Regions from separate parts of the Actinokineospora sp. PR83 genome, predicted to be linked through region 1. Evidence: riboswitches for the same ligand, from Rfam matches in the RefSeq annotation. Region 1 holds a riboswitch; each other region holds the start of a gene.

Region 1 (7,514 bases):
ACTCCTCCACGTCGACGTGCCAGGTCTCCAGGTACGCGCACGCCGCGCCCTTGCGCTTGCCGCCCTGGTTGACCGCCACGGCGGTGTCGTTGGCGATCTTGAGGAACGGCACGACCCCCTGCGACTCGCCGTTCGTGCCACGGATGTGCGCACCCATGCCGCGCACCGGCGTCCAGTCGTTGCCCAGGCCGCCGGAGAACTTCGCCAGCAGCGCGTTGTTCTGGTAGCCCTGGAAGATGCTGCGCAGGTCGTCGTCGACCGTGGTCAGGAAGCACGACGACAACTGCGCCCTGGTGGTCCCGGAGTTGAACAGGGTCGGGGTCGAGCACATGAAGTCGAACGACGACAACAGCTCGTAGAACTCGATCGCCCGAGCCTCGCGGTCGTCCTCGCGCAGCGCCAGCCCCATCGCCACCCGCATGAAGAACGACTGCGGCAACTCGTAGCGCACACCGCGGTCGTGCAGGAAGTAGCGGTCGTAGACCGTCTGCATCCCCAGGAAGTCGAACTGCCCGTCCCGCTCGGGACGGATGGCCGCGGCCATCCGGTCCAGGTCGAACGCGGCCAGCTCGGGGTCCAACCGCCCCAGCTCGATGCCCAGCCGCACGTACGCCGGGAAGTGGTCGGCGTAGGACAGCTCCGCCCCGATTGCCTCCACCGGGCGCCCCTCGACCCTGGTCAGCACCTCCCGCCGCAACCGGTCCAACAGCAGCCGGGCGGCGACGGAGGAGTAGTTCGGCTCGGTCTCCACCAGCGCCCGCGCCGCCATCACCAGCGCCACGGCCAGCTCGTCGACGGTGATCCCGTCGTGCAGGACCCGGCGCACCTCGCCCAGCACAGCCGCGGGCGAGACGTCGGCCAGTCCCCCGCACGCCTCGGCGACCACCACTGCGATCCGGTCCCAGTCGACCGGGCGCAGTTCACCGTCCGCGCCCTTCACGCGGAACCCGGGCGCGACGGGCGCGGTCTCCCGGGCCCGCGCGTGCTCCTCGCGGTGGAGCACGTAGGCGCGTGCAACCCGGTGGTGACCGTCGCGCATCAGCGCCAGTTCGACCTGGTCCTGGATCTGCTCGATGTGCAGCGGGTTCCCGGCGCCCGCGTGTTCGAGCAGCGCCTGCCGCACCTGGTCGGTCAGCTCCACCACCAACGGGCGCAGCCTGGACGAGGACGCCGCGGCGCCGCCCTCAACCGCCAGGAACGCCTCGGTCATCGCCACTTGGATCTTGGTGGCGTCGAACTCCGAAACGGCACCGTCGCGGCGGATGACCCGCACCTGCGCGCCTCCGCCACCCGTATCCGGATTCGTCGGCGTGGTCGTCGTTGTGGTCGTCACAGCCCTCTCCTCGCGGCCTGGAGCGGCCCGGGGCACGAGGCGACCACACAGGGGCGCGCACAACCGGCGCGCCATCCGTGTCGGCCCGCCCACGAGGCCCCGGACACGCGTGCGCCGGACGGCGCACGCGTCGACGGCAGGTCTTCGGACTCGCGGACACCCGGCTCCCAGCCGGACCTACTGGCCGTCGCTTCCCAAGGGCGCGAGCCCTCAGTGCTCTGTGACGACTGTCGTTTCCACTCACCGCTGCGGGGCAGTCCCGGAATCACACCGGGTTCCCTCTTGCCTCCTCCGCTCCCGGCGGGAGCGTCGGAACCATCGACGTGCGAGACACTACATGTTGTAGCCACGTCCACAAGCAACCCCATGTGGGTGTGCCGTGCGTCCCCTCACACGAGGCACGCCACCGGTTCGGCGACCGCGGTCGTCAACGCGGTCAGGCAGCGACAGCCACCGACACGCTCGCCGCGGAGGTCGCCGCGAACTCCCTGGCCGGGGTGCAGCACTACGTCCTGATGGGTGGCTCGTCGCGGCCGCGGTGCTGGTGCGCAAGCGCGGGTGAGTCACGCGTCCGGCCGGGCGGCGATGCCGTCGAGGACCTTGCCGAGGTGCCGTTCGAACCGCTGGTCGCCGTCGTCGCGGAGGTGGCCCGCCTCCTTGACCAGTGACGCGCCTCCGCCCAGCCAGGCGTCGCGCAGTGTCGTGGAGTAGCGCGTCGGATCGGTCTCGGCGGATTGGCGTCGTTCCTGTTCCTCGATGACAAAGCCGACAACAAAGGCGGTGACCACGTCGACGGCGTCGTCGGCGTCAGCGGGCGTCCAGCCTGCCGCGATCCAGCGTTCGAACAACGGCTCCTTCATGCGGACCACGTCCGGGTCGGTGATCCGGGTGCCGCTGAAGATGCGGGCCCCGTCGCGGTGGAGCAGGTACTCCGAGCGCAGGACGCGGGCGAAGGAGGAGAGGTCGTCCCGCCAGCCTGCGCCGGGCGGGATCGCCGCGAGGGCGCCGGTCACGCGGCGCATGACCTCGGTGGCCACCTCGTCGAGCAACTCCTGCTTGTTGCGCACGTGCCAGTACAGGGCGGAGGCGCGGACGTCCAGCCGGGACGCGAGCGCGCGGACGGTGAGGCCGTCCATGCCCTCGTCGTCGAGGAGTTCGAGCGCCGCCGTGACGATCCGCTCCCGGGTGATGCCCTTGGTCATGATTGACACCTTAACGGTGTTCAGGAACACTGGCCACATCATTGAACTTAGTTCAGGAGGACCTGATGCGTGCTGCGGTCGTCACCGCCCCCGATGTGCCACCCGCCTGCGCCGACTTCCCCGAGCCGACGATCCCGCCCGGTCACGAGCCACTGCGCCTCGTCGGAGCCGGCCTGCACAACATCGTCCGCGGAGTGGTCACCGGCAGGCACTACAGCCGCGGCCAGATGACGTATCCGCTGGTGCCGGGCATCGACGCGGTCGCACGCACCGGTGACGGGCGCCTGGTCTACACCGGATACGCGCGTCCTCCCTTCGGGACGATGGCCGAGCGGCTGGTCGCTCCGTTCCAGGCGGAGGTTCCGGCGGGGGCGGATCCACTCGCGATCGCCGCGGGCATGAACCCCGGCCTGTCGGGCTGGGTGGTGCTCGCCGCGCGGCGCAGGGAGGTGGGGGCTTTGGGCACCGTGCTGGTGCTGGGCGCGACCGGGATGTCGGGCAGCCTGGCGGTGCGGGGCGCGCTGGCTCTCGGGGCGGAGCGGGTCATCGCCGCCGGGCGCGACCCGGAGGCGCTGGAGCGGCTGCGCGGTGCCGGGGCGACGACGGTGTCACTGGCCCAGGACGGTCCTGACGGCCTGGAGAAGGCTCTGGCCGACGCTGTTGCCGAGGCGCAGCCCGGTCTCGTGCTGGACTACCTGTGGGGGCCTGTCGCCGAGGCCGCGTTCGCCGTGCTGGGGCGGGGCCGCGAGGACACCGAAGCGGACACGGTCTACTCGCAGATCGGCTCGCTCGCGGGTCTGGAGGCGTCGCTGCCTGCGGACCTGCTGCGCAGTCGGCGGGTCCGGATCACCGGGAGCGGCGTCGGATCGGTGTCCCCGGAGGAGATGCTCGCCGAGGCGCCCGAGGTCATGGCCCGCTTCGCCGACGGGTCGCTGCAGGTGCCCTACACGGCGTTCCCGTTGAGCCGGATCGGTGAGGCGTGGGCACATACCGGGCGCAGCCGGGCCGTCGTCGTGCCGGATTGAGTTGTCCATCAATCGATCGTTGTCGTGGAGGGGAAGAGCCATGCAGAAGAGGGCGCTGGTGGTGGGGCTCGGGATCGCGGGGATGTCCGCGGCGATCGGGCTGCGCCGGGCGGGGTGGACGCCGGTGATCGTCGAACGAGCAGCCGAGCGTCGGACGGGGGGCTACTTCATCTTCATGTTCCCGGAGGGTGTGCAGGCCGTGGCCGACCTGGGGATCGCCGACCACCTGCACACCCGCAACCCGCAATGGCGACCGGGCGGGAACTCGTGGTCGGTGGACCGCCGGGGCAGGCGCAAGCCGGTTCTGGGCCTGCTGGACGCGCCCAGCGGGCTGGCAGCGGTGCTGCGCGGCGACATCGAGGCCGCGTTGTGGCAGGGCATCACCGGCGACGGGACCGAGGACGCGGTCGAGGTGCGGTTCGCGACCACTCCGGTCGACATCACCGAAGGCGCACGCGGGGTGCAGGTCCTGCTTGAGGACGCCTGCACCGGGAAGCAGTACCGCGAGGACTTCGACCTCGTGGTCGGCGCGGACGGGATGCGCTCGAGCGTGCGCCGGATGGTGTTCGGCCCGGACGAGGACCACCTGGCGAACTGGAAGGCGGTGATCTGCGCGTTCCAGATGGAGGAGCAGGTGCCCTCCTACGAGGCGAGCGACAGCATCATCGTCTCGCGCCCGAAGCGTGCGATGTGGGTGTTCGGACTCGCCGACCACGCGCCCTGCGCATGGCTGACCTACCGCACCAAGGACATCCCGGACCGGTTCGCCGGGCCGTCGATCGAGCAGGTGCGCGCGGCCTTCTCCGGGATGGACGACGACCCCGTGGTGCGCCACGTCCTGAACTCCCTGGAGAAGGCCCCTGACCACGTGTTCGACTCGATCCACCAGGTGAAGATGCCCCGGTGGAGCAAGGGCCGGGTCGTGCTGGTCGGGGACGCGGCCTGGTGCATGAACACCTACTCGGCCATGGGCTCCTCGTCCTCGCTGCGCGGCGGCGCCGCACTGGGCGTGGCCCTGCGGGAGCACCCCGGCGACCTCACCGCCGCTCTGGACGCCTGGGAGACCGGCCTGCGCCCCTACATCACCCGCCAGCGGCGCTCCGCACGGGTCAAGCAACAGCGGTTCGTCCCGTCCAACCGCTCGGCCGAGGTGCTGGTTTCTGGCGTCCTCGATCTGGTCCGCAGGGTCGTCCACCGCAGGCTGGCAGCGGAGTTCACCGCAGCGACGGCTGCCGCCCCGTCCGTCACGGCGCGGTGACGGCCATGCGGAAGAGGGCGCTGGTGGTGGGGCTCGGGATCGCGGGGATGTCCGCGGCGATCGGGCTGCGCCGGGCCGGTTGGACGCCGGTGATCGTCGAACGGGCGCCCGAGCGGCGTACCGGGGGCTACTTCGTCGGGCTGTTCCCGGAGGGCAGGCAGGCCGCGGTCGACCTGGGCATCGCCGACCACCTGCACACCCGCAACCCGGAACGACGACCGGGCGGGAACTCGTGGTCGGTGGACCGCAGGGGCAGGCGCAGGCAGGCTCTGGGATTCCTGGACCAGCCCGGAGAGCCTGCAGCGGTGCTGCGCGGCGACATCGAGGCCGCGCTGTGGCAGGGCATCACCGGCGTCGAGGTGCGGCTCGGGACCACTCCGGTCGCGATCACCGACGGTCCTGCCGAAGTGCAGGTCCTGCTCGAGAAGGCCGGTACCGGTGCGCAGTACCGCGAGAGCTTCGACATGGTCGTCGGCGCGGACGGGATGCGCTCGAGCGTGCGCCGGATCGTGTTCGGTCCGGACGAGGACTACCTGACCACGTGGAACGCGATGATCTGCGCCTTCCGACTGGAGGAGCAGGTGCCCTCCTACGAGGCGAGCGACAGCATCATCATCGCGCGCGCGAAGCGGGCGGTGTGGGTGTTCGGGCTCGCCGACCACGCGCCCACCGCGCTGCTGACGTACCGGACGACAGACATCCAGGAGCAGTTCAGCGGATCGCGGGTCCAGCGGCTGCGCTCGGTCTTCTCCGGAACGGACGATCCCGTGGTGCGCCACGTCCTGGACTCCCTGGAAAAGGCCCCTGACCACCTGTTCGACTCGGTGCACCAGGTGAAGATGCCCCGGTGGGGCAAGGGCCGGGTCGTGCTGGTCGGGGACGCGGCGTGGTGCATGAACCTCTACTCGGGCATGGGTGCCACGTCCTCGCTGCGCGGCGGCGCCGCACTGAGCGCGGCCTTGCTGGAGCACCCCGACGACCTCGCCGCCGCTCTGGACGCCTGGGAGGCCGGGCTGCGCCCGTTCATCACCAAGCACCAGCGCACCGCGCGGCTCAAGCAGCAGATGTTCGTCCCGTCCAGCCGTCGGGCCGAGGCACTGCGTTCGGTCCTCCTCGGTCTGGTCCGCAGGATCCGCGGCCGTCGGCAGGCGGCGGAGGCGGGCGGTCAGCGAGCCCGGGCGCTGTCGGGTCCAGTCGTACGCCCTCGGCCCATGCCGACGCGACGGACTGGAGCCGGCCTACGGCGCGGAAGGTGTCAGGTCTTCCAGGGCGCGCTTCTGGCCGTGGGAGAAGATCACCGAGCTGCGGAACTGCACGACCTCCTTGCGGCTGCTGAGCTTGTCGACGAGGAAGCTGTGCAGGTGGGTCACGTCACCGACGCTCACGTGCAGCAGGAAGTCGTCGCCGCCCGCGAGGACGAACACGGCCATGACCTCGGGCATGGCCAACGCCTCGTCGTGGAACTTGCTGATCAGGGCCCGGGTCAGCGGGCGGATCTGGGCGAAGATCATCGCTTGCACCGGCCTGCCCAGTGACGCGAGGTCGACGTCGGCGTGGAAACCGGTGATCAGGCCGCGTGAACGCAACCGGCGGATCCGTTCGGAACAGGTGGAGGCCGCCACGCCCACCATCTCGGCGAGTTCACGCATGGGGATGCGCGCGTCCTGCTGCAAGGCTCGCACGAGCTGCCGGTCGACCCGATCGAGGTTCGGATTTTCAGTCATTTTTCGAACATACATCAGCATCAGGCGTGCGACTCCGATCGATCGCGGAAACTGGCGGCATGAGTCGAACAGATCTCCCATCCACTGTCGACCGCGCGGGTGTCGAGCACGAGGAACTGCACGTGGTCCGCGGGGCCCGCAGCGGCATCCCGATCGTCGTGGCGGTGCACTCCACGACACGCGGTCCGGCGATCGGGGGGTGCCGGATCAAGGCGTACCGCTCCGTTGGCGACGGCGTGGCCGACGCGTTGCGGCTCTCCCGCGCGATGACGCTCAAATGCGGGCTCGCCGACCTGCCGCACGGCGGCGGCAAGACTGTCGTGGTCCTCGGTGACTCACCGCTGGCGCCGCCGGTGCGCGAGAACCTCGTGCTCGACATCGCCGAGACGATCGGCGGGCTGGGCGGGCGCTATCGCACCGGACCCGACATCGGTACCACCCCACAGGACATGGCGGTGATCCACCGCCTCACCCCGGGGTGGGCGTTCTGCCGTCCCGAAGCGCTCGGCGGCAGCGGCAACTCGAGCGCGGCCACCGCCCGCGGGGTCCGCGCCGCCCTCGACGCCGCGGTAGCCCAGGTCCGTGGCGCCCGCGCCGTGACCGGCCTGCGGATCGGCGTCATCGGCTACGGCAGCGTCGGACGTCTCCTGGGCCGGTCGCTGGCCGCCGACGGCGCCGACGTGGTCGTCGCCGACCGGGACGACCGCCTCCGCGCGCAGGTGGAAACCGACGGTCTCACCTGGACCGCGTCGGACCTGCTGCGGCAGGACCTCGACATCCTCGTGCCCGCTGCCACCGGCGGGCTGCTGAGCCCCGAGACCGTCGCAGGCTGCACGATCCCGCTGATCGTCGGCCCGGCCAACAACCAGCTCACCGGCGACGAGGTCGCCACCCTCCTGCACGAGCGCGGCATCACGTGGATCCCGGACACGGTCGCGAGCGCAGGCGGCATCATCCACGCCGTCTGCCGCG
Region 2 (7,514 bases), on a different contig from region 1:
CTCCCGCAGCACCGCGCCGGCCGTCACCACCGCCAGGGCCAGGTGGGCCCGGCCGTGCTGGGCGATGATCTCCTCCTCCCCCACGACCTCGGCACCGACCGCGAGCAGCCGCCGGACCTCCGACTCGCGGGCCAGAGCGCGGGCCAGGTCGACGACCAGCGCCGTCGCACCGGGGTTGACGGCCTCCACCAAGGCCAGGGGCTTCCGCGTCGCGGGTTCGTGCCCGAAGGACATCAGGCCGAACGCACCCGAGGTCAGCGGCGCGAGCCCGGCGGTCAGGCCGCCGGGCGCCGCCACGCGTAGTTCCGCCACGGTCAACTCCAGCACGCCGAGCAACCGGCTCGCCAGCAGTGGCCCCAGCGCGTCATGCGCCGCCTGCACGGGCGTTTGATACGGGTGGTCCCGATCCAGGAGCCGGAACCGGCCGAGTTCCGCGGCAGGCGCGTCCGGAATCCTGGCTGACACCAGGGGAAGGGCTTCGGCAACGGACGCGATCAACTGCTCGGGCACGGACATGCCCCGATGCTGTCACAAGATCACCACCGGTGTCCGGCGATCGGGTGACGCCCGTTCAGCCACCGCGGGCGTCCCGTCGGCGGCTGTGGATTCACCCGGTACCGAGCTGATCGGGGAGGAGCACGCCGCCCGCGGTCGCCTTGTCCCGCAACCGGTCAAATGCCCGCGCGCGTGCGGGCTGCGCCAGGAAGTCTTTGATCTGCAACGCGCACGCACGAGGGCTGCGCGCCCCGCTGTCGCACTCGAGGTCGTAGAGGCCGTGCGCGTGCACTCGCGCGAGTTGCCCTTCAGCCTGCCCGATCTCCCGATCGCCCCTGGCCGCCTCGCGGCGACGCAATTCCTCAAGCCCGCAGTGCACCCCGACGAAAACGACATCCAATCCGTCCATCACGGCGAGGCAATCGATCAGCCGCCAGGGCTCGCTCAGCACGTGGTCCACCACGACGTCATTGCCCGCGTGTGCCATGCCCGCCACCGCGCGGTGGAAACCCGCCCGCGTCCGCATGAGCACCTCGCGGAGCGCGTCTTGGCCGAGCTCCCGGCTGCGTTCCTTCGCCCTGAGACCATTGATGACGTCGACACCGATGGAGAACCAGGGTGTGTCGAGCACCAGAAGCAATTGCTCCGCGATACTGCTCTTGCCCGAACTCGACACGCCGTTCAATAAAATGATGCGACCCGTTCGACCATTCGGAAAACCCACGAGATCATCCTAACAACGTCGATCACCTTGGCTTCCGCCCTGCCAGCGCCGAGGATGAACGCCGCTGCAGGTGGCGATCCCACCCTGCCACCCCGATGGGCGATGCACATCCCCGATGCCCTTCATGGGCTCACCGGGCGCGAGATCGATGACTTCCCACCACCACCCACGCAGCCATCAGGAGCGCCCGATGAAACTCCCTGGGTTATGTCGCGCCGCGACGATCACCCTGGCCGCCCCCGCCACGACGGGTGGCGCACTCGTCACCGCACCGACCGGCCAGGCCGTGACTGCCACTTGCTGCACCACCACACAGTCCCCCCACCACACAGTGGGCGGTGGCGGCGCTGGAGCAGGTGACGTCGGTGATCAGGCTGACGCCCAGCGCGGCCGCGGCGACCTTCAGGTGGTTGGCTAGGAGCGTTGGCCAGCTTCGAGTCCTCCGGTGGATGAGCAGCCCGGCCGCCGCCGAGTCTCCGAGTGCGACGTACCTCTCCCCACCCTGGGCGAACCTGTCGTCAAGCGGGGGAAAACGGTGGAGCGGTGGGGATCGTCCTTGTGGACATGGTTGTGCAGACAACGTCAGCAGCCCGTCCAGCGCGCGAGGAAACCGACGACGTGCCCGCGCAGCAGGGGCACGGACCGCCGCGGTGGCAGGCTGCCGACGAGGCGGTCCCGGTCGGCCGCTGTGACGAGCCCGCGGGCCTGCAGTTGCGGTACCAGGGCGCCGAGATCGGTCAGGCCCCAGTGCGCGACGCCGTCGACCTGCGTTCGGGTGGCCGGGCCGTGGTGGGCCAGCAGTGCCGACCAGGACCGGTCCAGTCGTTCGTCGCGGAAGCCCTCCGAGCCGACGAGCAGGAGTGGCTTGGTGACGCCGTCGCGGGCGGCGGGCAGCAGGTCGCCGGGGGTGCCCGCGGGGTCCGGCAGGTAGTCCAGGTAGCCATCAAGGTTCACCGCGGCGTCCAGGCGCGGATCTTCGTGGAGTGCCTCGGTGGCGGTGGTGCCGCCCAGGCCCTGTCCGTAGATGCTCAGGTGGCGGATGTCGAGGGCGCGGCCGAGGCCGGGCGGCAGCGGGTGGCCCTCGGCGTCCGGGTTGTGCCCTCGGGCGAGGGATTCGACCTGGTCGAGCACGAAGCGGGTGTCGGCGAGGCGCGTGTCGACCAGGCTCCGGTACAGCGCGGGGCTGGTGCGGGGGTCGCCCGGCAGGGCGATCGTGCGCACTCGGCCGTCGGGGAACTCCACGACGCTGGTTTCCCCCGGGTGGTCCACGGTCACCACCACCGATCCCTGGCCTGCCAACTCCTCCGCCACGGCCGTGCCGAGTGAGCGCGGATCGGCGAGGCCCGGGCTGTAGAGCACGACCGGTGCCCGCACGGCCCGCGCCGGGGCGTCGGTGTGGGCGTGGGTGCGCGTCGCCGCCCAGTCGACCCCGGACGCGGGGATGCCCGGCAGGTAGAAGGGTGCGACGGCGCCGAACCCGGCCGCGGTACCGGGACCCATGTGGGGTGCGGGCGGGTGATCGCGCACGGTGGTGGCCGGGTAGAACACGCTGACCACCAGCTCCCGGCGGCTGCCCACCGCGTCCGGCCACGGGTCGACCCTGGCGTGGTCGACCAGGTGCAGGGTGGTGACGCCGATGTGGTGGCGGCCGGTGGGTTCGGGCAGGCGCAGTGGGTCGACGGGGGCGGCCTGGGCCGGGGTCGCTCCCAGTATGAGAGCGGCGGCGAGTACCGCGGCTCCCAGGATGTGGCGTGGCATGGTGTGTCCTCTCGTTGCTGTAGCTCAACCGTGGCGTGTGCTCGCGCTTGTGGACACCGGGGTGGCTTGAGTGTCGACTGGAGGTTTTCTCCATATGAGGAGGGAGGAAGTCGGCTGGCCCGCCCGGTCCGCCGTGCGGGACGATTCGGTCATGGTTGGAGAACGCGGACGAGCGCCCTGGATGTGGGTGCCCGTTGTGGTGGGTGGGCTCGCCGTGCTGTGCGCGGTGGTCGTGGGGCGCTCCCTGGGGCCGCTGGCGGTGGCGATCGCGGTCGCCGGGCCGCTGCCGTGGCACGTGGTGGGGGTGTTCGTGTGGTGGCATGTCCCGGGGCACCCGGTGGCGCGGCGCCTGGTGGTCTCGGGGGCGCTGTTCGCGGTGGTGATCGCCTTCGCGTTCGCCGTGCCGGAGGTGGTCGGCGGTCCCGGTTCGGGGCCCGCGGCGCCGCGGGTCGTGTTCGGTGTGCTGATGGCGACCCTCGTGGTGCTGGTGGTGCGCCTGCTCGCGTTGCTGCCGGACGGTCGGCGGCGGTTCGCGCACGAGCGCGTGGTGCTGCCCGCGCTGTGGCTGCTGGTGCCGATCGACGCGGTGCTGGCGGCGACGGAGACGCGGCTGCCGCTCGGTCCCGTGCCGGCCGGGATGTGGGTGTTCCTGCTGGGGCCGGTGCTGTTGGGGGTGCGGTACCGGCTCCTGCCCACGGGTGAGCGCTCGGAGTTGCGGTGGATGCTGGGCGTGGTGCTGCTGACCGCTGTGGCGGTGGTGGCGCCGCTGGTGCTGGCGAGCTGGGTGCGGCCACAGGGCGTGGTGACGACCGTGGTGGTGGTCCTGGTCGACACCGCGGTGGTGCCCGCCGCGCTGGTGCTGGCGGTGGTCCGGTACCGGATGCTGGGTGCGGACGTGGTGGTGCGTCGGTCGACCAGGTACCGGTTGTCCTGGGTGTTCATCGCGCTCTGGTACGTCGGGGCGGTGGCCGGGTTGAGCCTGACCGCGAGCGCGTACCTGCCGGGTGGTCTGGTGGTGCTGGTCGCCGTGGCGGCCACCGTGGCGGCCGAGCCGGTCCGGGCTCGGTTGACCAGGGTCGCCGCGACCCGGGTGTACGGCCACCGGCCGAGCGGGCAGGAGTTGCTGGTCCGGTTCGGCGCCACCCTGGAGCGGGTGTTCCGCCCGTCCGCGCTCGCGGCCGAATTGGCGCGCACGGTGGCGGAGGCGTTCGACCTGCGGTGGGCGCGGGTCACCCTGGAGACGCCGGACCGGGCCGTCGACACGGCCGGGGTGCCCGGGAGGGCCGAGAAGGCGGTGCTGGCGGTGCCCCTGTGCCACCGGCACACCGTGGTCGGGTCGATCGAGTGCGGTCCGAAGGTGGAGGGCGCGCTGACGCCGTCGGACCGGGCGCTGGTGGAGACGCTGGCGCGGCAGACCGCGCTGGCCGTGCACAACCTGGGGTTGGCCGCGCAGCTTTCGGCCCACGTGGTTCGGGTCGAGGAGCAGGCCGGGGAGCTGGAGGCGTCCCGGGCGCGGATCGTGCAGGCGCAGAACGCCGAGCGGCGCCGGGTCCAGGGGCAACTGCACGACGGGGTGCAGCAGGACCTGGTCGCCATGGTCACGCGGCTGCGGTTGGTCCGCAATCACCTGCGGCGCGACCCCGACCGGGTGGACGCCATGCTCGACGAGGTGCAGGAGGACGTCTACCGGGTGATCACCGAGGTCCGGGAGCTGGCCCACGGCATCCACCCGTCGGAGCTGACCGACCAGGGCCTGGCCGCCGCGGTGCGCTCGCGGGCGCGGCGGGCGCCGATCCCGGTCACCGTCCACGCGGGACCGGAGGTGACCGGTGCCCGGTTCGTCCCGGACGTGGAAGAGGCCGCGTACTTCCTCGTCTCCGAAGCGCTCACCAACGTCCTCAAGCACGCCGAGGCGACCCGGGCGACGATCCGCCTCAGCAGCCGCGCCGACCTGCTCGACATCGAGGTCACCGACGACGGTGTCGGTTTCCCCGGCGAGGTGCGGCTCACCGGGCTCCGCGACCGGGTGGACGCGGTGGGCGGTGCGCTGGTGGCCACCAGCGCACCGGGCGCGGGCGCCACCGTGCGGGTCCGGCTGCCGGTCAGGAGGAGCGGTGCCTGAGCGGCCGACGACCCGGGTCGTCCTCGCCGAGGACCACTACCTGGTCCGCGAGGGCACCCGCCTGCTGCTGGAGGACTCCGGTGAGGTCGAGGTGGTGGCCGCCGTGGGCAACGCGGTGGAGTTGCTGCACGCGGTGGGCGAACTCCGCCCGGACGCGGTGATCACCGACATCCGGATGCCGCCGGGCCACCGCACCGAGGGCATCACCGCCGCGCACACCATCCGCGCCGACCACCCCGGCACCGGAGTGGTCGTCCTGTCCCAGCACGCCGACGAGTCCTACGTCTTCGCCCTCTTCCGCGACGGGACCGAAGGGCTCGCCTACCTGCTCAAGGAACGGGTCGGCGACCTCGACCACCTCCTGGGCGCCATCAGGGAGGTCCGCGCGGGCCGCTCCAGCATCGATCCCCGGGTGGTCGACATCCTCCTGCGCGGTCACACCCGCGCCGCCGACTCGCCCCTGTCCCGGTTGACCGCGAGGGAGTACGAGGTCCTGCGGCTCATGGCCCAGGGCCACAACAACCGGGCCATCGCCGCCACCCTGGTGATCAGCGAGTCCACAGTGGAGAAGCACGGGCACTCCACCTTCGCCAAGCTGGGACTCGGCGAGGAAGCCACCCTGCACCGCCGAGTGTCCGCTGTGCTCACCTACCTCCGCCACGACCCATCGGCCTGAGGTGCACCGGTGTGAGGTGCTTCACGACGCGGCGGGTGGATCGCGGCGGATGAGGGCTGTGTTAGCTTTCGCGGGCCAGCCGAGGCCGCGGAAGCGGGTTCGGGCGGGGGAACTCCGGTGCAAGACCGGGACTGACGCGCAGCGGTGAGGGACGGCTTCCGAGCGTTCCGAGTCCGATTACCCACTGGCACCCACTCCGGCTGACGGCCGGGGTGGGCGACCGTCCGGTTGGGCTCGCGTGGGGCCCTTGAGGGTGAAGGATTCGGCGTGCGCGGAGCGTGGCGGTTTCGGGTTCTGGTGGGTGTCGCGGTCTTGGCGGTCGCCGGGTGCGGTGGGGGCGGGGCGGACACCGCGGCGGGTCGGGGCACGGGGGTGGACAACTGCGGGCGGACTGTCCGGGTGGGCGAGCCGCCGAAGCGGGCGGTGGCGCTGAACCAGGGCAGTGCGGAGATCATGCTGGCGCTGGGGCTGGCCGACCGGATGGTGGGCACCGCGACCTGGACCGACCCGGTTCTGCCGGAACTGGCCGAGGCGAACGCGAAGGTGCCGCGGCTGGCGGACAACGCGCCGTCGTTCGAGCGGGTCCTGGCGGTCGAGCCGGACTTCGTCGCCGCCTCGTTCGAATCCGTGCTCGGGACCGGTGGGGTGGCGACCCGGGAGCGGTTCGAGGAACTGGGCGTGACCACCTACCTGTCCCCCACCGACTGCGGCACCAAGGACAACAGCGGCGACGGGGACGGGGTGCGGTCCACGGCGCTGACCATGGACGACGTGTTCCGCGAGATCCGGGAGTTGGCGGAGCTGTTCGACGTCACTGAGCGCGGGGAGCAGGTCGTGGCAGGGCTGCGCGAGCGGCTCGACACCGCGACCAGGGGGCTCGACGCGTCGCGGGTCAGCATCCTGTACTGGTTCGCCAACGCCGAATCGCCCTACCTGGCCGGGTGCTGCGGGGCACCGGGGGTGATCACCGGGGCGCTGGGGGCGAAGAACGTCTTCGACGACACCCGCGCGGAGTGGCCGCAGGTCAACTGGGAGACAGTGGCCGAGCGCGACCCGGCGGTGCTGGTGATCGGCGACCTGACCCGCAAGTCGCAGACCGCGGAGACCGCCGCGGCGAAGATCGCGTTCCTGGAGTCCAACCCGGTCACCTCGCGGATGCGGGCGGTGCAGGGCAAGCGGTACGTGGCGCTGAGCGGGCAGGCGCTCAACCCGACCATGCGCACCGTCGAGGGCGTGGAGAAGGTCGCGGCGGCGCTGCGGGGCTTCGGGCCGCTCGGGTGACCGCGGCGCCCACGCGCGCCCGGACCGGCCTGCGGTACGCCGCTGGTCTGGTGCTGCTGGTCGCCTCGACGGCGGTGGTGATCACCATCGGCCCGGCCGACATCGGGGTGGGTGAGGTCTGGCGCACCGTCCTGGCCCACCTCGGCGGTGGGGAGCGGGTGCTCTCGCCGATCCGCGACGGCATCATCTGGCACCTGCGGCTGCCCAGGACGCTGCTGGCCGCCGTCTGCGGGGCCGGGCTCGCGGTGTGCGGGGTCGTGCTCCAGTCGCTGCTGCGCAACCCGCTCGCCGACCCGTTCGTGCTCGGCGTGTCCTCCGGGGCATCGACCGGTGCGGTGGTGGTCGTCGTCCTCGGGGTGGGCGGCGGCGCGGTGTCGCTGTCGGCGGGGGCGTTCCTGGGCGCGGTCCTGGCGTTCACCCTGGTGCTGGTGCTGAGTCGGCTGCTGGGCGGGCAGTTG
Region 3 (7,514 bases), on a different contig from region 1:
GCCGCCCGCCGCGCCCCGCCGGGCCACCGGCACCTGGTCGGGGATGGCCGCGGCGAGCGCGGCGAACTCGGCGTTCAGCGCCACCTGCACGACCGACCAACCGAGGACCATCCCGCCGACCGACTCCGCGGTGGCCAGCAGCACCAGCCCGATCGCCCCGCCGACCGCCCCGCCGAGCACCCACGGCAGCCGCTTGCCCCAGCGCCCGGTCGTGCGGTCCGACAGCGCCCCCCACAGCGGGTTCGCCACCATCGAGCACAGCGCCCCCACCCCCGCCACCAGCGCCAGCACCGACGCCTTCGACTCGGCGGAGACCAGTTCGGCCTGTCGGGCCAGCAGGATCTGGATCGGCCCGAAGAACCCGACGTTCACCGCCAGCGCGGCGAACGCCAACGCCGCCGTCCACCGCTTGGGCGGCGGCAGCGCCGGTGCGGCGGCGGGCGCGGAGTCCGGGCGCGCGTTCGCGGTCATGCGGCCTCCGGTGGGGACGGTCAGCGGCTCGGCGGGGCAGGACGCATCAGGATGGGTCGGCATCGGGAATCCAGTCAAGGGCGGGTGGGGACGAACTCCCCTGGTCGTTCGCGCAGGCCGAGCAGCCACTGCACGGCCTGCGCGCTGCGCGCCGCGGCCAACCCGTCCCCGAACGGGTTGCCGCCCGCCGTCCGCTGCTCCGGGATGGCCGGGCGGCGGCTGAGCACCAGCTTCTCGGTGATCCGGGCGACCACGGCGCGGTCGGCGCCCGCCGCCCACGGGTAGCCGGGGCGGTCCGGCTCGGTCCAGGTGCCGGACTCCCCGCCCACCACCAGCGCCGACACCCCGAAGCTGGGCGACTGCTCGGCCAGGGTCGCCGAGTCGGTCACCACGGCGGCGGCCGTCGACAGCAGCCCGAGCAGGCACGGCTGCGGCAGCGGGTCGGTGATCGTGACCCGCACCAGCCTGCCCAGCGCGTCCTCCGCGCGCGCCCGCAGCTCACCGGTCGCGGGCAGCACGACCTCCAGGTCCGGGGTGGCCAGCACCAGGTCGCAGATCCCGTGCAGCACCGCGTCCACCGCCGAGGCGGACCAGTTCGCCGCCTCCAGCACCACCGGCACCAACCGGCTGTACCCGGCGGCCACCGCGTCGGCCAACTGCCGCACCCGGGGATCGGCGTGCGCCACCCGCCGCTCGACGGCGTCGAGCGCCGCGTCGACGGCGGTGCTGCCCACGGTCACCACCTTGGGCCCGGTGTGCGACTCCCGCGCCAGGTTCGCCGTCGCCTCCGGCGTCGCCGCCAGGTGCAGCGAGGAAACCTGGGCGATCAACCGCCGGTGCCCCTCCTGCGGGAACGGCGCGGTCAGGTCGTACGACCGCACCCCCGCATCCAGGTGCACCACCGGCACCCGCCGCCAGAAGGCGGCCATCGCCGCGCTGAACGCCGTAGCCGAGTCCCCCTGCACCACCACCGCGTCCGGCAACCGGTCGGCGAAGGCCCGATCGAGCCCCGCGAGCAACTGAGCGGCAGCAGGGGTGGTGTGCTGCCCGTCGGCGGCCAGCGCCACGGTCACGTCGGTCCCCACCCGGAACTCCGCCAGCGCCGCCGTCGCCGCCCCCGCCCCATCCCCGCAGACCAGCACCACCGGCCGCACCCGCTCCTCGGCCGCCATGGCCCCCACGAGCGGCGCGATCCGCACCGCCGCCCCCGCGTCCCCCACCACCAGGCACACCTCGGGCACCCGACCGGGCGGGCACGGCGCGGGCAACGGGACCAGGGTGTTCACCACCGCACCCCTTCCTTCCGCCCACACCGACCTCCGTCAGCGGTATAGCGCGCGACCGACCCGACGTTACCGCCGGTCGGGGCGGGGTTCTCGGTGAAACACCCACCTGATCGGGTGGCACCCCGAACCACGCAACGCCACCCCCGTCACCCGATCGAATCCACGCGCACGATGACAGGAACCCACCCCGGAACCACCGGATCGACTCACCCCGGCCACATCGGTGACCAGCACCCCCACCAGCCCGCCATCCGGAAACTTCCGCACCCACCCAGGCCCCCAAGCCACCCACCACCCCAGACCCACCGGCGCAGCGGCCCGCCTCCGCGAACCGCCAGCCCGGCAGCCAGCCACCCGAACCCCGCCGGGCGCAGCCGCCGACCACCCCGCCAACCGCAGGCCTATCGGCCAGCCACGTCGAACTCCCGGCGCAGCCGCCAACCGGCGGCCGGGCGGCCAGCCACGCCGAACCCACCGAGCGCAGCGAAAACCAGCCGCCCTCGCAACCGCCGGCCCGGCTACGCCAATGCCCGGGTGGGTGGATGTGCTTGGGTGGGGGTAGCGATCATGTGCAAGCCTGCTTGGGCTGTGGGGCATCTTTTCGCCCCACTCGGTCACACTGGGCGCATGATCGCTGTAGGGGCCCCGCCCGAGCAGATCCACCCACCCGGGCACGCCCACAAAAATCCCGGGCTTTTAAACGCGGCACGGCCTGCCGCACAGCCACGTCAAGCGCCCCAGCGAACGCTGCAACTCACCCCTGCCCCCGCCGAGTGTTCTGCAACCGAGTCGCGTAAACAGCCGCCTCAGTCCGCCGATCGAACCCCAACTTGTGCAACAACGTCGACACGTAGTTCTTCACAGTCTTCTCCGCCAGGTACAGCGCCCCGGCGATCTGCCGGTTCGTCATCCCCTCGGCGATCAGGTCCAGGATCTTCCGCTCCTGCGGGCTCAACGTCGTGTACCGGGGGTCTTCGACCCGACCACCCCGCAGCCGATCCAGCACAGTCGCCGTCACCCCCGCGTCCAGCAGCGAGCCCCCCGCCGCGAGCGTGCGCACAGCGGAGACCAGGTCGTTGCCGCTGACCTGCTTGAGCATGTACCCGGCCGCGCCCGCCATGATCGCGCCGAACAGCGCCTCGTCGTCGGAGAACGACGTCAGCATCAGGCAGGCGGGCGGTGGGTCCACCAGGGACCGGACCTCCCGGCACACCGTGACGCCCTCGCCGTCGGGCAGCCGCACGTCCAGGATGGCCACCCTCGGTCGCACCGCCGGGATGCGCGCCAGCGCTTGCGCGGCGGTGGCGGCCTCGCCGACCACGTCGATGTCCGGCTCCACCTCCAGCAGTTGGCGCAACCCGCGCCGGACCACCTCGTGGTCGTCCAGCACGAACACCGAGATCGTCATGCGTGCCCCTCCGCCCCTCGCGCCGCCGCGGTGGACGTCCACCCCAGCGGTACCGACCAGTCCACTCTCGTCCCCCCGGCGTCGGCCGGTTCGACCACGCACCACCCGGACCAGCGCCGCGCGCGCTGGTCCATGTTCGCCAGCCCGCTGCGGTGCGCGACCCCCTCGGGCACCCCGCGGCCGTCGTCGTGCACCAGCAGTTCCAGCCGGGTCGCCCGGCGGTCCACCGCCACCGTCACCTGCACCGCCGCCGCGTCCGCGTGCCGGACCACATTGGACAGCGACTCGCGCAGGGTGGCGATCAGGTCCAGCGCGATGTCCGCGGGCACCACCGAGTCCAGCGGCCCCTCCAGCCGCACGGTCGGCTCGTAGCCCAGCGACACGGTCGCGTCGGAGATCACCCGCAGGATGTCCGAGCGCAGGCTGTACGGGCCGTTCGCGGGCTGCTGCAGGGAGAAGATGCTGCGCCGCAGTTCGCGGATGGTCTGGTCGATCTCGGCGATGAACCCGGTGATCTGCTCCGGGGTGTTGGCCGCGGCCGGGTCGCGGCGCAGCCCCTGCAACCCCAGGCCCAGCGCGAAGAGCCGCTGGATCACCAGGTCGTGCAGGTCGCGGGCGATCCGGTCGCGCTCCTCGAACAGCGCCAGCCGCTGCTTGTCCCGCTGCGCCTCGGCGAAGCCCATCGCCAGCGCGGCGTGCGTGCCGTAGTCGAGCACCATCCCCAGGTCGGACTCGTCGAACGGCGGGGCGCCGCGGTCGCGGGCCACGATCAGCACCCCGACCGGGGTGCGCCCGCCGGTGAGCGGCACCAGTACCGCCGGTCCCAGTTCGCTGATCTCCGGTGGCAGCGACCGGAACGTCTCCGCCGACCGGCTCAGCGTCGCCTCGGCGACCTCGGCGACCGACCGCGGCCTGCCGGTGCTGAACACGTCGCCGGTGAGGCTGTCGACGGTGACAATCCTGGTGCCTGCCAGCTCCTCGCGCAGTCGACCGTCCACCGCGCGCAGCACCATGTGCCCGGGGCCGTCCGGCACGGCCACGATCGCCACCGCCGCGGCCGCGATCTCCCTGGCCCGGCGCACCAGCAGCGCCAGCCCCTCGTCCTCGCCGCCCCCGCCGGTGCGCAGCACGGCGGTGACCTCGGTGGTGGCCACCAGCCAGCGCTCCCGGCGCTGGCTCAGCTCGTAGTGCCGGGCGTTGGTCACGGCCATGCCCGCCGCGGCGGCCAGCGCGACCACCACGTCCTCGTCCTCGTCGGTGAACGCCCGCCCGTCGGTCTTCTCGGCCAGGTACAGGTTGCCGTAGACCTGTTCGCGCAACCGGATCGGCACGCCGAGGAAGGAACGCATCTCCGGGTGGCCGGGCGGGAAGCCCACGGCGGCCGGGTGGCCGCGCAGCTCGTCGATCCGCAGCGGGCCGGTCTGCCTGCTCACCACGCCCAGCACGCCCCGGCCGGTGGGCATGGTGCCGATGGCGGCGCGCACGTCGTCGGGGACGCCCGAGTACAGCAGCTCGGTCAGTTCGCCGTCGGGCCCGAGCACGCCGAGCGCGCCGTAGCGGGCGCCGACCAGTTCGCAGCCCACCGCCACGATGCGGCGCAGTACGTCGGGCAAGGACAGGTCGCTGGCCACCGACAGCACCGCGCCGAGCAGGTGGCGCATCCGCTCGTGCGACATCTCCGCGGCCACGGCCCGGTCGACCAGGCCGCGGAAGAGCGCGTCGCGGGCCAGGTGCGGGCTCTCCGGTTCCGGCTCGCCGACCGGGGAACCGCCCTCCGAGTCGTCGGCCGGTCGCCGCTGCGGATCGTGGGCCCCCGGGTCGTTGTCCGCCGCGTCGTGGTTCGCGGCGGCGCCGGGCTCGGCGCCCGGTCCGCCCATGTCACCCACACCCGTGTCCAGCACGGCCTCCCACCCGTCTCGGCGAAACCGACCCCCGCGCCCGGTACGCATCGGGCGGTGGCGGCCCGGTCAGCGCCCGCGGAGGTCCAGGCGGCACGCGTTGACGCCCGTCGTGGGCGTGATCGGTGGGAAGAGGATCGCGGACTTCCCGCCGCCGCGCAAGATCGGGCGCGGAATGTCACCTCAATGCCGAGTGGTTGCCATTCGCCGGGCCACTTCTCCTTTCGGTGGGTATTTTTCGGAATTCTGGAAAGGAAGCACAAAAAGTCACTCGTCGCGCTGTTGTCCCGCCGGGCTCAGCCAGCGCAGCGCCCACCGGCCGGGGCCGCCGCGCAGCACCGTCCGCGACAGCGGCACCACGTCGATGCGCCAGTACGCGGCCGGGTCGGCGCCGAGGGCGTGCACCAGCGCCGCGCGCACCACCGACGGGTGCGTCACCGCCACCACCGGCGCCGGGTCGGCGGGTCGCTCGTCGAGCCAACCGCCCACCCTGGCCACCAGGTCGGCCAGCGACTCGCCGCCGTGCGGGGCCGCGGCCGGGTCGGTCAGCCACCGGGTCACCGCGGCGGGCTCGGCCGCCGCCACGTCGTCGAGGGTGCGCCCCCGCCAGGCGCCGAAGTCCAGGTCCCGCAACCGGTCGTCCACCGAGGCCGCCAGCCCGAGCGCGGTGGCGGTCTGCGCGCACCGGGTCTCCGGCCCACGCAGCGCCACCGCCACCCGGCCCAACCCGGCGGCGGACACCGGCCCCGGGTCCGACAGCGGCTCGTCGACCGGGAACGCCGCCACCCGGGTGGCCGCGGTGGGGCCGTGGCTGACCAGGGTCAGTCGATTACCCACCGACACCCCTTGAGCTGGACGGATGATGTTGCCCACCGCGGACGCGGGCGCGTTGACACTGCAAGCGGCGCTCCCATAGGTTTCGGGACTGACCGAGATGGTATGAGGAAGCCGGTGTGATCCCGGCACGGCCGCGCCACTGTGATGGACCGGGCAACCGCTCCGCAGTCAGACCCTCCGCCGTCGACACCCCTGGACCCGTCGGGCCGCGTGCAGCCTGAGGAGGCACCCCATGACGACGCATGCCGTCGCCACCCCCGTCCCCGTTCCCGTCAGCATCCCGGTGCGGCAGATCCTGCCGTACGCGCTCTTCGTCGGGATCATCTCGCTGATCGCGCTCTACTTCGTCGGCGCCGAGCAGGGCGCGCTCGCCGTGTTCGACGGCACCTACGTGCACGAGCTCGTCCACGACGCCCGCCACCTGCTGGGCTTCCCGTGCCACTGAGCGACACCAGGACCGACCCCGTGGCCACCTCGGCCGCGCTGAACGTCCGCTCGCTGCTCGTGTGGGGCCTGCTCGCGGGCCTGCTCGGCGGTGTCCTTGCCTTCGGGTTCGCCGAGGCGTTCGGCGAACCGTCGGTGGACACCGCCATCTCCCTGGAGGAGCAGGGCGCCGCCGCCGAGCACTCGCACGACGACGGCGCCGCGGCGGGGCACAGCCACGGCGAGGAGGACGCGGAGGAGGAGGTCGTCTCCCGGTCGTTCCAGTCCACCGGCGGCCTCGCCATCGGCACCGTCGTCTACGGGCTGGGCCTCGGCGGCCTGTTCGGGCTGGCGTTCGCCTTCGCCTACGGGCGGCTGGGCACCGCGAGCCCGCGCGGCACCGCCGTGGCGGTGCTGGGCATCGGCTACACCGCGGTCGTGCTGGTCCCGTTCCTGACCTACCCGGCGAACCCGCCCGCGGTCGGCCGGGGCGAGACCATCGGCGAGCGCACCGCCCTGTTCTTCGGCATGGTCGGCATCTCGCTGGTGCTCGCGCTGGTCGCCGTGGTCGTGGGCCGCAGGCTGACCGACCGGCTCGGCGGGTGGACCGCGGTCCTGGTCGCCGGGCTGGGCTACCTGGTGCTGGTGACGGTGGCGGCCAAGCTGCTTCCGGACTTCCAGGAGGTCCCCGACGGCTTCCCCGGCGCCACGCTGTGGGAGTTCCGGATCGCCTCGCTGGGCACCTCGGCGGTGCTGTGGGCGGGCATCGGGATCGGCTTCGCTGCGCTGCTGCACCGCGGGCTCACCCGCGCCCGCTAGACCGTTCGCACCACTGAACCCCCGTCCTCGGCGCGAGGACGGGGGTTCAGTGCTTCTCGGGGTGAAAAGCCCGGACCGCTGGTGGGTTGGTGGGAGGTCAGCGCTGCCAGGCGCCCGCTGCCGCGGCCCGCACGGCGTAGTCCTCGAAGGTCCGGGGCGCGCGCCCCAGCACGTCGGTGACCCCGTCCGCCGTCTCGGCGATCACCCCGCTCTCCATCAGCACGAACATCTCGGCGACGTGGTGGGCGTCGGCCTCGCCCCAGCCCTGCTCGACCAGCGCCGCGGTGTACTCGGCGGGGGAGACCTGCTTGTAGGTGACGGGTGTCCCGGCCGCCCGGGAGATCAGCTCGGTGGCCTCGGCGAAGGTCAGCG

The links. Region 1 has a riboswitch for cobalamin ahead of L6E12_RS18075 (ribonucleoside-diphosphate reductase subunit alpha). Riboswitches for the same ligand answer to the same signal wherever they lie in the genome.
Region 2: it holds a riboswitch for cobalamin, as region 1 does, so the genes downstream of both, L6E12_RS11845 (ABC transporter substrate-binding protein) here and L6E12_RS18075 (ribonucleoside-diphosphate reductase subunit alpha) in region 1, are expected to answer to the same signal.
Region 3: it holds a riboswitch for cobalamin, as region 1 does, so the genes downstream of both, L6E12_RS24165 (CbtB-domain containing protein) here and L6E12_RS18075 (ribonucleoside-diphosphate reductase subunit alpha) in region 1, are expected to answer to the same signal.

The regions. Positions count from the first base shown of each region.
Region 1 is NZ_JAJCXD010000050.1:16,155-23,668, reverse strand. It holds gene L6E12_RS18075 (ribonucleoside-diphosphate reductase subunit alpha) at 1-1,333, opposite strand, end outside; cobalamin riboswitch at 1,451-1,668, opposite strand; gene L6E12_RS18070 (TetR/AcrR family transcriptional regulator C-terminal domain-containing protein) at 1,897-2,535, opposite strand; gene L6E12_RS18065 (zinc-binding alcohol dehydrogenase family protein) at 2,601-3,560, shown strand; gene L6E12_RS18060 (FAD-dependent monooxygenase) at 3,601-4,818, shown strand; partial or broken gene L6E12_RS18055 (FAD-dependent monooxygenase) at 4,824-5,777, shown strand; gene L6E12_RS18050 (Lrp/AsnC family transcriptional regulator) at 6,057-6,542, opposite strand; gene L6E12_RS18045 (Glu/Leu/Phe/Val dehydrogenase dimerization domain-containing protein) at 6,602-7,514, shown strand, end outside.
Region 2 is NZ_JAJCXD010000035.1:33,371-40,884, forward strand. It holds gene L6E12_RS11820 (DUF6461 domain-containing protein) at 1-516, opposite strand, end outside; gene L6E12_RS11825 (AAA family ATPase) at 608-1,219, opposite strand; gene L6E12_RS11830 (alpha/beta hydrolase) at 1,802-2,977, opposite strand; gene L6E12_RS35365 (histidine kinase) at 3,165-5,099, shown strand; gene L6E12_RS11840 (response regulator transcription factor) at 5,092-5,775, shown strand; cobalamin riboswitch at 5,835-5,979, shown strand; gene L6E12_RS11845 (ABC transporter substrate-binding protein) at 6,175-7,056, shown strand; gene L6E12_RS11850 (iron ABC transporter permease) at 7,053-7,514, shown strand, end outside.
Region 3 is NZ_JAJCXD010000075.1:37,859-45,372, reverse strand. It holds gene L6E12_RS24190 (MFS transporter) at 1-471, opposite strand, end outside; gene L6E12_RS24185 (UDP-N-acetylglucosamine 2-epimerase) at 546-1,757, opposite strand; gene L6E12_RS24180 (response regulator transcription factor) at 2,512-3,165, opposite strand; gene L6E12_RS24175 (GAF domain-containing protein) at 3,162-5,066, opposite strand; gene L6E12_RS24170 (histidine phosphatase family protein) at 5,331-5,900, opposite strand; cobalamin riboswitch at 5,960-6,095, shown strand; gene L6E12_RS24165 (CbtB-domain containing protein) at 6,133-6,345, shown strand; gene L6E12_RS24160 (CbtA family protein) at 6,366-7,142, shown strand; gene L6E12_RS24155 (NAD(P)H-binding protein) at 7,240-7,514, opposite strand, start outside.